3 regions of the Enterovibrio litoreus genome follow, and region 2 is predicted to be linked to each of the others. Evidence: predicted binding sites of a transcription regulator. Region 2 holds the regulator's gene; each other region holds the start of a gene.
The links. The regulator PurR, encoded in region 2, represses purine synthesis genes. The targets are predictions, from matches to a motif close to TNANGNAAACGTTTNCNTNA.

Region 1 (3,286 bases), 690 kb from region 2:
TGTCCATTCCTGACAACTACCATGTCCTTTACTGTCAAGGTGGTGCACGCGCTCAGTTTGCTGCAGTACCGATGAACTTGTTGGGTAATCACACGATTGCAGATTACGTTGATGGTGGTTATTGGGCAGCGAGTGCAGTTAAAGAAGCGAAAAAATACTGTACCCCGCATATCGTGAATGTGCTGACAGAAATTGATGGCAAACGTGCGGTTATGCCAGCTAAAGACTGGAAACTGAGCAATGACGCGGCGTTTGTGCATTTTTGCCCCAATGAAACGATCGACGGCATTGAAATTCGAGATCTTCCAGAGACCGATAAGCCTATCGTAGCTGACATGTCTTCGACCATTTTGTCGCGTCCAATCGATGTGTCTAAATACGGCGTAATTTATGCTGGTGCGCAGAAGAACATTGGCCCTGCTGGGATAACCTTAGTGATTGTTCGTGATGATTTGTTGGGTCGCGCAAAAGAATTTTTGCCAAATGTACTTAACTACAAAACGCTGGCTGAAAAAGACTCCATGTTCAATACACCGCCAACGTTTGGTTGGTATCTGGCGGGTGAAGTCTATAAATGGCTGAAAGAGCAGGGCGGTCTTGAGGTGATGCAGGCGAAAAACGAAGAGAAAGCGGCGTTGCTTTACGACTGCATTGATTCGTCTGACTTCTACGTGAACCAAATCCACCCAGATAATCGCTCATTGATGAATGTGCCATTCCAACTGGTTAACCCTGAATTGGATGAAGCATTTCTTGCCGAGTCTGATGCGCGTGGCTTGAAAGCGTTGAAGGGACACCGTGATGTTGGTGGCATGCGAGCATCTATTTACAATGCAATGTCATTGGAAGGTGTTCAAGCCTTGGTTGCTTTCATGAAAGAGTTTGAAGCGAAAAACGTCTAATTCTCTGTTTTTATTGTGATGCCTGCGATGAATTCAACAGACCGCCCAATGTGGCGGTTTTTTTTCGCCTTTTTATTGAGTGGTTTCGGCTGGGCTCAACAGAGCACGTTTGAGTTTTGCTTTTACTGATCGCCAATGAGTCACGGGCAGCGCAGGGGCTTTTTCGGCCAAATAGCGTTGGCTTTCTGGTGTCAATGTCACCTCACCACCATGGGCCAGGTAAATCCCACTTGGATTAAGGGCGAAAATTTTGGCTAATGATTGGCGATATTGATTTGGGAAAAACACCGGGAAGGGGGGGATGTAACGGCCTTTTACTGTCACCATCAGATCAGCGACATACACTTTGTTGCTCGGAAGGTGAAGCAATGAAAGGTCTCTGTCTGTGTGTCCTGGTGTGTGCAGGACTTGCCAATCTGTAAATACAGGCAGAATTTCACCATCAGCGACGTAATGGTCGGCAGTTAACTTTCGGGAGTATCGAACCCGTTTCGCGGGTTTTCCTTTGCGTTTTGCCATCCACTTAGCCAATAGCATGTCACTCCAGAACATCAAAATGCCGTCGAGTCCTTGATACCACTGTCCTTTAGTGAGACTTGCAACGATTCTGGCACCGGTGATCTCGCGAAGGCGATGTGCGCCGCCGGCGTGGTCAGGATGCATGTGTGTCACGACAATGATTTTGAGATCACTCAGTGGGCGGCGAAGAGTCTGTGTAATAAAACGTGCGACCACACCAATATCTGCGCGGCTACAACCATCCAGCAGCAACAACTTATCTTCATATTCAGCAAGATAAATAGATTGAATATAGCCATCCAACTGATGGAGGGTTTTCATCACGATCACTTGGCTCTCCTTTCTCATCCGACCACTCTGAGTATACCGACTGTTTTTGGTTAATGTTTGTTTTGTTTCTAGTTTGTTAAATGCGCTTATTCTGTAGGCATACACGCCATTCGCCATACGCAAACGATTGCTTTTCTCTTTTCCCTCTATAAAATGGCGCGCAAATCACCCCACAATCGTCACTTAACTATCTGACAGCACTGAGTAACAGCAATCACAGGGCATATTGTTAGGTAACTTTTTCGCCCATTCAGCGCGACGAAGTAAGTACATTTACAGCAGGTAATGAAATGAGTCTTTCTCCAAACTCGGATAATGTTCGTCCTTCAGAGCTGATTTATCGTCTTGATGATCGTCCACCTCTTCCACAGACCCTTTTTGCCGCAGTGCAGCACTTACTTGCCATGTTTGTTGCGGTCGTCACTCCGTCATTGATCATTTGTCAGGCATTGGGTTTGCCTGCCTCGGACACCAACACCATTGTCAGCATGTCTTTATTCGCGTCTGGTTTGGCGTCGCTTATTCAAATTCGTACGATTGGCCCGCTAGGTTCGGGGTTGTTGTCTATTCAGGGAACCAGTTTTAACTTCTTGGGGCCCATTATCGGTGCGGGTCTTGCGATGAAAGCGGGCGGTGCAGACACTGAAACCATGATGGCAGCCATCTTTGGCACCATCATGATTGCGTCATTAACGGAAGTCTTCCTGTCGCGCGTCATCGAGCATGCTCAGCGGGTGATCACGCCACTGGTGTCAGGAATCGTTGTGACGCTTATCGGCCTGACATTGATTCAAGTTGGTCTAACATCCATGGGCGGTGGTTATGCAGCGATTGAGAATGGCACGTTTGGGGAGTTGAGGAATCTATTGCTTGCGGGCTCAGTGTTAGCAGTCATCGTCTTGCTTAATCGCATCAACAATCCTTATTTGCGTATGTCCTCGATTGTGATCGCCATGACGGTAGGAACATTAATCGCGTTTGCGCTGGGTATGATCAACACCGCGCCAACACAAGATATCGCTTGGGTTGCTATCCCTCAGCCGATGCAATATGGCCTGTCATTCGATTTCACCTTGCTTGTTCCCTTGGTGATCGTGTTTTTGGTGACGTCACTAGAAGCCATTGGGGATATCACTGCCACGTCTGAAACGTCAGAGCAGCCAGTGTCTGGTCCGATCTACATGAAGCGCATCAAAGGTGGCGTGCTAGCTGATGGCGTTAACTCTGCGTTGGCGGCGGTGTTGAATAGTTTTCCAAATTCAACGTTTAGCCAAAACAACGGCATCATTCAACTTACTGGTGTGGCAAGTCGCTACATCGGTTACTTCGTCGCGGGTATGTTGGTAATTCTTGGCTTGCTTCCGGGCGTTGCAACGCTTGTTCAATTGATCCCAGAGCCTGTTCTGGGCGGTGCCACGATTGTGATGTTTGGTACGATTGCCGCGTCAGGCATTCGCATCATTTCTCGTTGTGATTTGAATCGTCGAGCCATTCTTATCATGGCGTTGTCTTTCTCCATGGGATTAGGAATTGCA
Region 2 (3,286 bases):
TTTTTAGCATTCGTTCTGTGGCAAGTCGTAGGTTCGGCAAATCTTTGATACGCGTTGGCGCCGCAGTCTTCTTTTCTTGCTGATCGTCTCTAGCGATGGCGAGGGCGGTGGTGGCATAAGCCATCAACTCGTCAGGTTGCTCCCACCAATTGTCCGGCACAGCATAGTACTTAGTCACGACAGGGAAACCGCGCTTTTTGTAGACGTAAGGCGTCATCGTTAGTTTCTTGAATTCAGCTTCATTCGCTTGACCGGCACGAAGGTGAAGCTGATCGGTGACGACCAGTGCGAACATTGTCTCATCGCAAAATATGCCAAACCCCCCAAACATGGATCGAGATTTGATTTTGCCCAGACATTCGAAGAATTTTAGTGTGTTTTTTAGTGTAGGTTTATCCATGTGACTTATTCTCAATCAATACGTTCCTGGATGAATGGTCAAGGAGCAACGTAGCAAAGCTAATTCAGAGAATTGTCAACCAACCGGAAGAATCCGATATGGAAATGCTAACGTCATCGGTAGCTCCGCTACCACTAACACGAAATTGAATTCAGTGTTGAGAGGCCGGAAGCTTTGCGTCCCACGCTTTCGCGGTGGTTTGCCTTTTTCTTAACGGCGTTTAGATTAACTGAATCGCATCATTTTGTCGTTATTGCTGGTCTCAAAAAATGTGATCTTGGTTCAGATAGGATCCTATTGATGTGGTTGAAAATATTCGGTTGTCTTTGTAATAGAAACATTTTTGACCAAATTGGTCGTTTTCCGACTGGGATAAAGGGTAGCACTAGAAAACTAGACAATTTGGTGTTTAAGAGGTTAGTCGCAAAAATGTGTTTGAAAGTGTCGGAAAACTTGCCAGAAAAGAAAAAGCCCAGATGGTTATTTCCGAGCTTTTTAGTGTTGAGGATTTTAGAGAAATGTTATTCTGAGCGCAGATTTTTCACCGAACTGCGAACAATTAATTCCGGCTGCATCACGAAGATTTGTTGTTGGTTTTCTTTGTTAGCTAAACGCTCCAACAGTAATTTGATCGCCGTCTTGCCCAGTCGATTTTTCGGCTGGTGGATGGTGGTGAGTGGCGGAGAGAAAAATGCGGCTAAATCGATATTGTCATAGCCAATGATGGATATATCATTAGGAATGTCTAAGCCAGCCTGACGAAAGGTACTGATGGCAGCCAGTGCCATAATGTCGTTGAAACAGAACACCGCCGTTGGTCGATCTTCCTGAGCCAAAATCATGTTAGCAGCTTCAACGGCAGAGTCACATTCGAAGTCAGCTTCAACAATCCAATTTGGATTCTCTTCAAGACCTGCTTCTGACAACGCTTTTCTGAAGCCTTCTAGTCGAGTCTGGCAAGTCAGCTTATCTAGTTGGCCTGAAATACAGCCAATTTTAGTGTGGCCGTTATCAATGAAGTGTTTGGTTGCAATGTAGCCGCCCATTTCCGCATTGTCTTGAATGCAGTCTGTATGCACGTGCTGAGTGCCCCAGTCCATCACAACCATTGGCAGATCTTTCTTTTTCTCCAACAGCGTCAAGAGTTCTTCATTCAGGTCTGAACACATCACTAAAAGACCATCAACGCGCTTCTCTGCCAACATGCGCAAGTAGTCGCGTTGTTTCGCAAGGTTACCTTCGGTGTTGCATAAGATCAGCGTGTAACCTTCTCGATAGCAGTATTCTTCAACGCCATGAACCACTTCCGCAAAGAATGGGTTGGTAGATTTGGTCACCAGCATGCCGATAGTGCGTGTTGAATTGCATTTCAAGCTGCGCGCAACGGCACTCGGCGCATAGTTTAAGTCGTCGACTGCGGCCCATACTTTCTTGGTTGTGTTTTCTGCGACAAAACGTGTTTTATTGATCACGTGTGAAACGGTTGTCGTAGATACACCAGCCATGCGTGCGACATCTTTAATTGTTGCCATTGGGTAATCTTCTTATCGTTTTCATTCGCAGCTTGAAAAATAGAGGCTGCTCAATATGTTTACGCCGCTATGCTAAGCGGCGTAATGGATTCGTTTTAAAAAGGTGGAGAGACTGACTCTCAGCCCCTTGTCGTCATGCTTTCTCGACACTGCCAGCAACTTGCTTTCCATCAAGTGTGGTAGTTAGGGGGGGTTACTGTGCGTGGCATTTTGACTAGGTGTTTGCAAAATTACAGAAACGTCTCAATGCCAATCGCTTGCGTTCACAGTTTACTGGCTCATGACCGCGCCCGCAATTAATCAATTGAAGCGACTCGCATAAGCTTGAAGCGTATCAAGCTTGGGAAATAGCAGGTTTTTTCCGGTTTTCGTGCTCAAAAAAGAAAAAACCGGGCTTGCCCGGCTTCATGTTCTCTTTGGGAAACGGGTTTATTCGCCTTTCAGGAATAAAAGATCCAATGTCATAAATGCGGTTAGCAATGCACCAGCGGCTTTATAAAAACCGAATTGATCGAATTGGTTAAGCGCCTTTTGAAAGTTGCCTAGCCAAGGCATCACCATGGTTTCCAAAAATGCTTGTTGTTCTTGCATCATAGCTTCTTGTCGGTCTTCCTCGGTTTCCTTGTTGGCTAACATCACGAGGTTGCCCATGAAATCGAGCACAACCGCTAGATGGTCAAACGGTTCATTGAAATCTTTACGTTGAGCAATGCCGTACTTTTCCATCCATTGACCCATTTCTTGCGCGGGCTTATCGTTCAACAGACCGGTTTCACCGATATAAATAGACGCATAAGGTAATGCGCCTGTTTTGGGCGTGCTGAGGAATAAACCGCAGAAATCAGCCGCTAGCTCGAGCTGCGCATCTTCGCGAAGTTTTAGCGCGGCGAGTGCATTGCGAAAGTCGGCGATCGGCGCTTTTAATTCTTGAGTCATCGCTAACGATGAAAAGTAATTACCCATGTCTGCGCCGTGATAATTATTGAGGTCTTCTTGCGTCAATTCGTTAGCAAATAAAGAAGACATCCACCAGTAAAATTCGGCGCGTTGTTCGTTAATGGCAATAAATTCTTGCATTGTCATCCCGATAGTTAGAGAAACGAAGCGTGTTAGTAAGTGTATCTAACATAGAGTAAAAAAGGGCAGCTAAGCTGCCCTTTTTCTTCACACTGTCTCTTATGCGATATCCATCGCCGGGAACAGTGGGTTTACATCGTCAATTTCGATAGGGCCGCTGAAGCCTGTTACTGCTGGCGCTTCACCCGTGTACTTCTCAATTTCAACCAGCGCGGTATGCGCAGAGGTTGCTTGCGCTAGCTTAGAAGTACCAATGTCTACAGTCAGGACGTTTGGA
Region 3 (3,286 bases), 1.1 Mb from region 2:
TTGGACGCTGAGCTTGAATTACGCGCAAAAGTAGACTGCGTTTTTCGTTTACTAGCCAACATAGTTTCCGTTCCTATTTAAACAAAAACGCAGCCAGTGCTGCGTTTTTGTTGCCTCTGACACGTAAGTTATAACCTGCCATTGTGAACACTCTATGACAAGGGCGATCCCCTATTTGTCATCTGCTTCTTGGCCTGAATTTTCTTCTGAGACAGGTTCAAGGACTTCAGTTGGTGTGAATTCCTCCACTTCATCCGGCGCTTCTTCAACATTGATCGTCTGCAAGCCATCAAGATTGTCTGCGAGATCGGCATCAATCGCGAGTGCCTCTTCCTGCTCATAACCCACAATACTTTGATAATAACGACGAATATTCTCTACGTAGCTTAACGCTTCGTAGCCGCGAGCATATCCATAGCGTGTTTGTTGATGATATTGACGTTTGGCGAGTAGTGGTAAACGTTGCTTCACATCGGCCCAGGAATCAGGGTTGCCACCTTGAGATTTTGTCAGGCGACGGGCATCCATCATGTGACCAAAGCCAATATTATAAGAGGCAAGGGCAAACCAAATTTTCTCATTTTCGTTCACACTGTCTGGAACGCGTTGCAGCATTTTGTGTAGATACTCTGCGCCACCCCGAATGCTCTGTTCCGGATCGAGTCTGTTTTTTACACCCACGGATTTTGCGGTGGGTAAGGTCAACATCATCATGCCGCGAACCCCTGTTGGTGATACGGCTCGGGGGTTCCAATGCGATTCTTGATAGGAAAGCGCCGCCAATAAACGCCAATCAAATTGGTCTGCGTATTTTTTAAATAGCGGTTCCCATTTAGGCAATTTGCTGTCGATGGCACGCAGGAAAGCACGGGTATCGACGTAATCAAAGCTGTCGACATGACCGAAGTATTTTTCTTCTAGTGCTGCCAGTTCACCGCTTTGTGTCTTCTTGCCGAAAAATTCAATCATCAACGCATACACGCTGTCGTCTTGTGTCTTCTTCATAAACCAAGCAACGGGTTCGTCTTCGGTCAGCTCCAGTGCCACTGTGATATCAGGGTTAATGCGCTGAATTAAGGCAATATCGACGGAGTCCGCAATGGTGAAGTCGAGCTGACCATCTGCAACCTGCTTTAACAACTCATCATCATCTGTGTCTTTTACGCTTTCCCAAATCATCTCAGGATATTCGCGCTGAACCGCTTGCAAAGTGAGTGCATGGCTTGAATCTTCCACCACGGCAACGCGTGCTCCGTCTTTATTGAGCTCTGACAAGTTACGCGGACGCCAGTGGCCTTTTTTGTAAACCAATTGCTGGCTGACATAATAATATGCAGGGCCAGGGCGAAAATGGTCGAGGCGATCTTTGGTGATGGTCAAGCCAGCCGCAATGATGTCTACGTCGCCACGCTCGAGCGCAGGGAATAGCCCCGAGAGGGTATAAGCGGGTTGCATTTCCAATTGCACACCAAGGCTTTGCGCGAATTGCGAGGCAAGTTCTAAGTCAAGGCCAGTTGGGCCATCGGGGCCGATGTAATAGGACAGTTGGTTGTTCAGTGTGCCTACGCGAAGTACGCCACGGTCACGAATTTTTTCTAATTCAGTTCTGTCATCGTATTTCCATTCACAGCCGGAAAGAAACAGCACTAACAGGGTGCCAACAAGTAGTTGATAGATTCGTTTTACAGCATTCGCGTTCAAAAAGTTATGCTCACTCTTTATTGATTCCCGACTGTTATATCAAAGCTGGCATCCCGCATAAAGTGAAGCAGGATGGGTACCTAAGTTTAGACGCACAATAGTGACAGTTATCGTTGGCGAAAAAAAGTTGCGCAAACGGTTGCGTCAAGTGTTACGTCGCCCACATTTTTCCCCTATAATAGCGCCCCGAACACAAGTGGATGCGCCAGAAGCAACAACAGAAGTGGTATCGACGTAACTCTCCCATCGATTTTACAACATCAAAGTCATGGAGTTAGGTCAATGTCACTTTAATTCACCGCTAACCGAGAGACGTACGCACATGGAAATTTTGCGTGGTTCCCCCGCTCTGTCCGAATTCCGAGTCAATAAACTTCTAGAAAACTGCCAGGCGAATGATTTGCCTGTGACGGGTCTCTATGCAGAGTATATTCATTTTGCCGATGTCAGCACTGCTTTGAGTGCCGATGAGAAGCAAAAGCTGGATCGCCTGCTCACCTACGGGCCAACTATCGCTGAGCACGCGCCTGCGGGCACGCTTATTCTTGTTACCCCTCGCCCTGGTACCATTTCTCCTTGGTCTTCCAAAGCAACAGACATTGCACACAACTGTGGTTTGCATGCGATTAAGCGCTTAGAGCGTGGCACGGCTTACTATGTTGACATGGCCTCTGAGCTGACAGCGGATCAACACAAAGTGCTGGCTGGTTTGCTGCACGATCGCATGATGGAAGTGGTGTTTGCGGATATGGAAGCCGCGTCTGCGCTGTTTTCTGCTGCAACACCTGCGCCAATGAAAGCGGTTGATATCCTTTCTACGGGACGTGAAGCACTGGAAGTGGCCAACGTCGAGTTGGGCCTTGCGCTGGCTGACGATGAAATCGATTATTTGGTGGAAAGCTTTATCAAGTTGGGTCGTAACCCTAACGACATCGAACTGATGATGTTTGCTCAGGCAAACTCAGAGCACTGCCGTCATAAAATATTCAATGCGGATTGGACGATTGATGGTGTTGAGCAGGACAAGAGCCTGTTCAAAATGATCAAGAATACCTATGAGCATAACAGCGACTATGTGTTGTCTGCTTACAAAGACAACGCTGCGGTGATGGAAGGTTCAAACGTTGGACGTTTCTTCCCTAATCCTGAATCACGCCAATATGATTACCATCAGGAAGCCACACACATTCTGATGAAGGTGGAAACACACAACCACCCAACCGCGATTTCTCCTTGGCCGGGCGCAGCAACAGGTTCGGGTGGTGAAATCCGCGATGAAGGCGCAACCGGTATCGGTGGTAAGCCCAAAGCGGGTCTGGTTGGTTTCACTGTGTCTAACTTACGTATCCCAGGTTTTGAACAACCGTGGGAAACGGATTTCGGCAAGCCTAGCCGTATCGTAAATGCACTGGACATCATGCTGGAAGGCCCTTTGGGTGGCGCGGCATTCAATAATGAGTTTGGTCGTCCTAACCTATTGGGTTATTTCCGTACCTACGAAGAAAAAGTCACGTCGCACAACGGTGAAGAAGTGCGTGGTTACCACAAGCCAATCATGATTGCGGGCGGCATGGGTAACATTCGC

Region 1: the regulator PurR is predicted to act here: its motif matches at 1,867-1,886, upstream of AB8599_RS05225 (uracil-xanthine permease family protein).
Region 3: the regulator PurR is predicted to act here: its motif matches at 1,829-1,848, upstream of purL (phosphoribosylformylglycinamidine synthase).

What each region holds. Positions count from the first base shown of each region.
Region 1 covers NZ_CP166194.1:1,194,552-1,197,837, forward strand. Annotated here, with positions in the region: gene serC (3-phosphoserine/phosphohydroxythreonine transaminase) at 1-902, shown strand, start outside; gene AB8599_RS05220 (MBL fold metallo-hydrolase) at 975-1,742, opposite strand; gene AB8599_RS05225 (uracil-xanthine permease family protein) at 2,042-3,286, shown strand, end outside.
Region 2 covers NZ_CP166194.1:1,884,011-1,887,296, reverse strand. Annotated here, with positions in the region: gene AB8599_RS08220 (TfoX/Sxy family DNA transformation protein) at 1-400, opposite strand, end outside; cyclic di-GMP riboswitch class I at 516-614, opposite strand; gene purR (HTH-type transcriptional repressor PurR) at 922-1,932, opposite strand; gene torD (molecular chaperone TorD) at 2,362-3,009, opposite strand; gene torA (trimethylamine-N-oxide reductase TorA) at 3,109-3,286, opposite strand, start outside.
Region 3 covers NZ_CP166194.1:784,380-787,665, forward strand. Annotated here, with positions in the region: gene AB8599_RS03325 (hypothetical protein) at 1-62, opposite strand, end outside; gene mltF (membrane-bound lytic murein transglycosylase MltF) at 172-1,701, opposite strand; gene purL (phosphoribosylformylglycinamidine synthase) at 2,024-3,286, shown strand, end outside.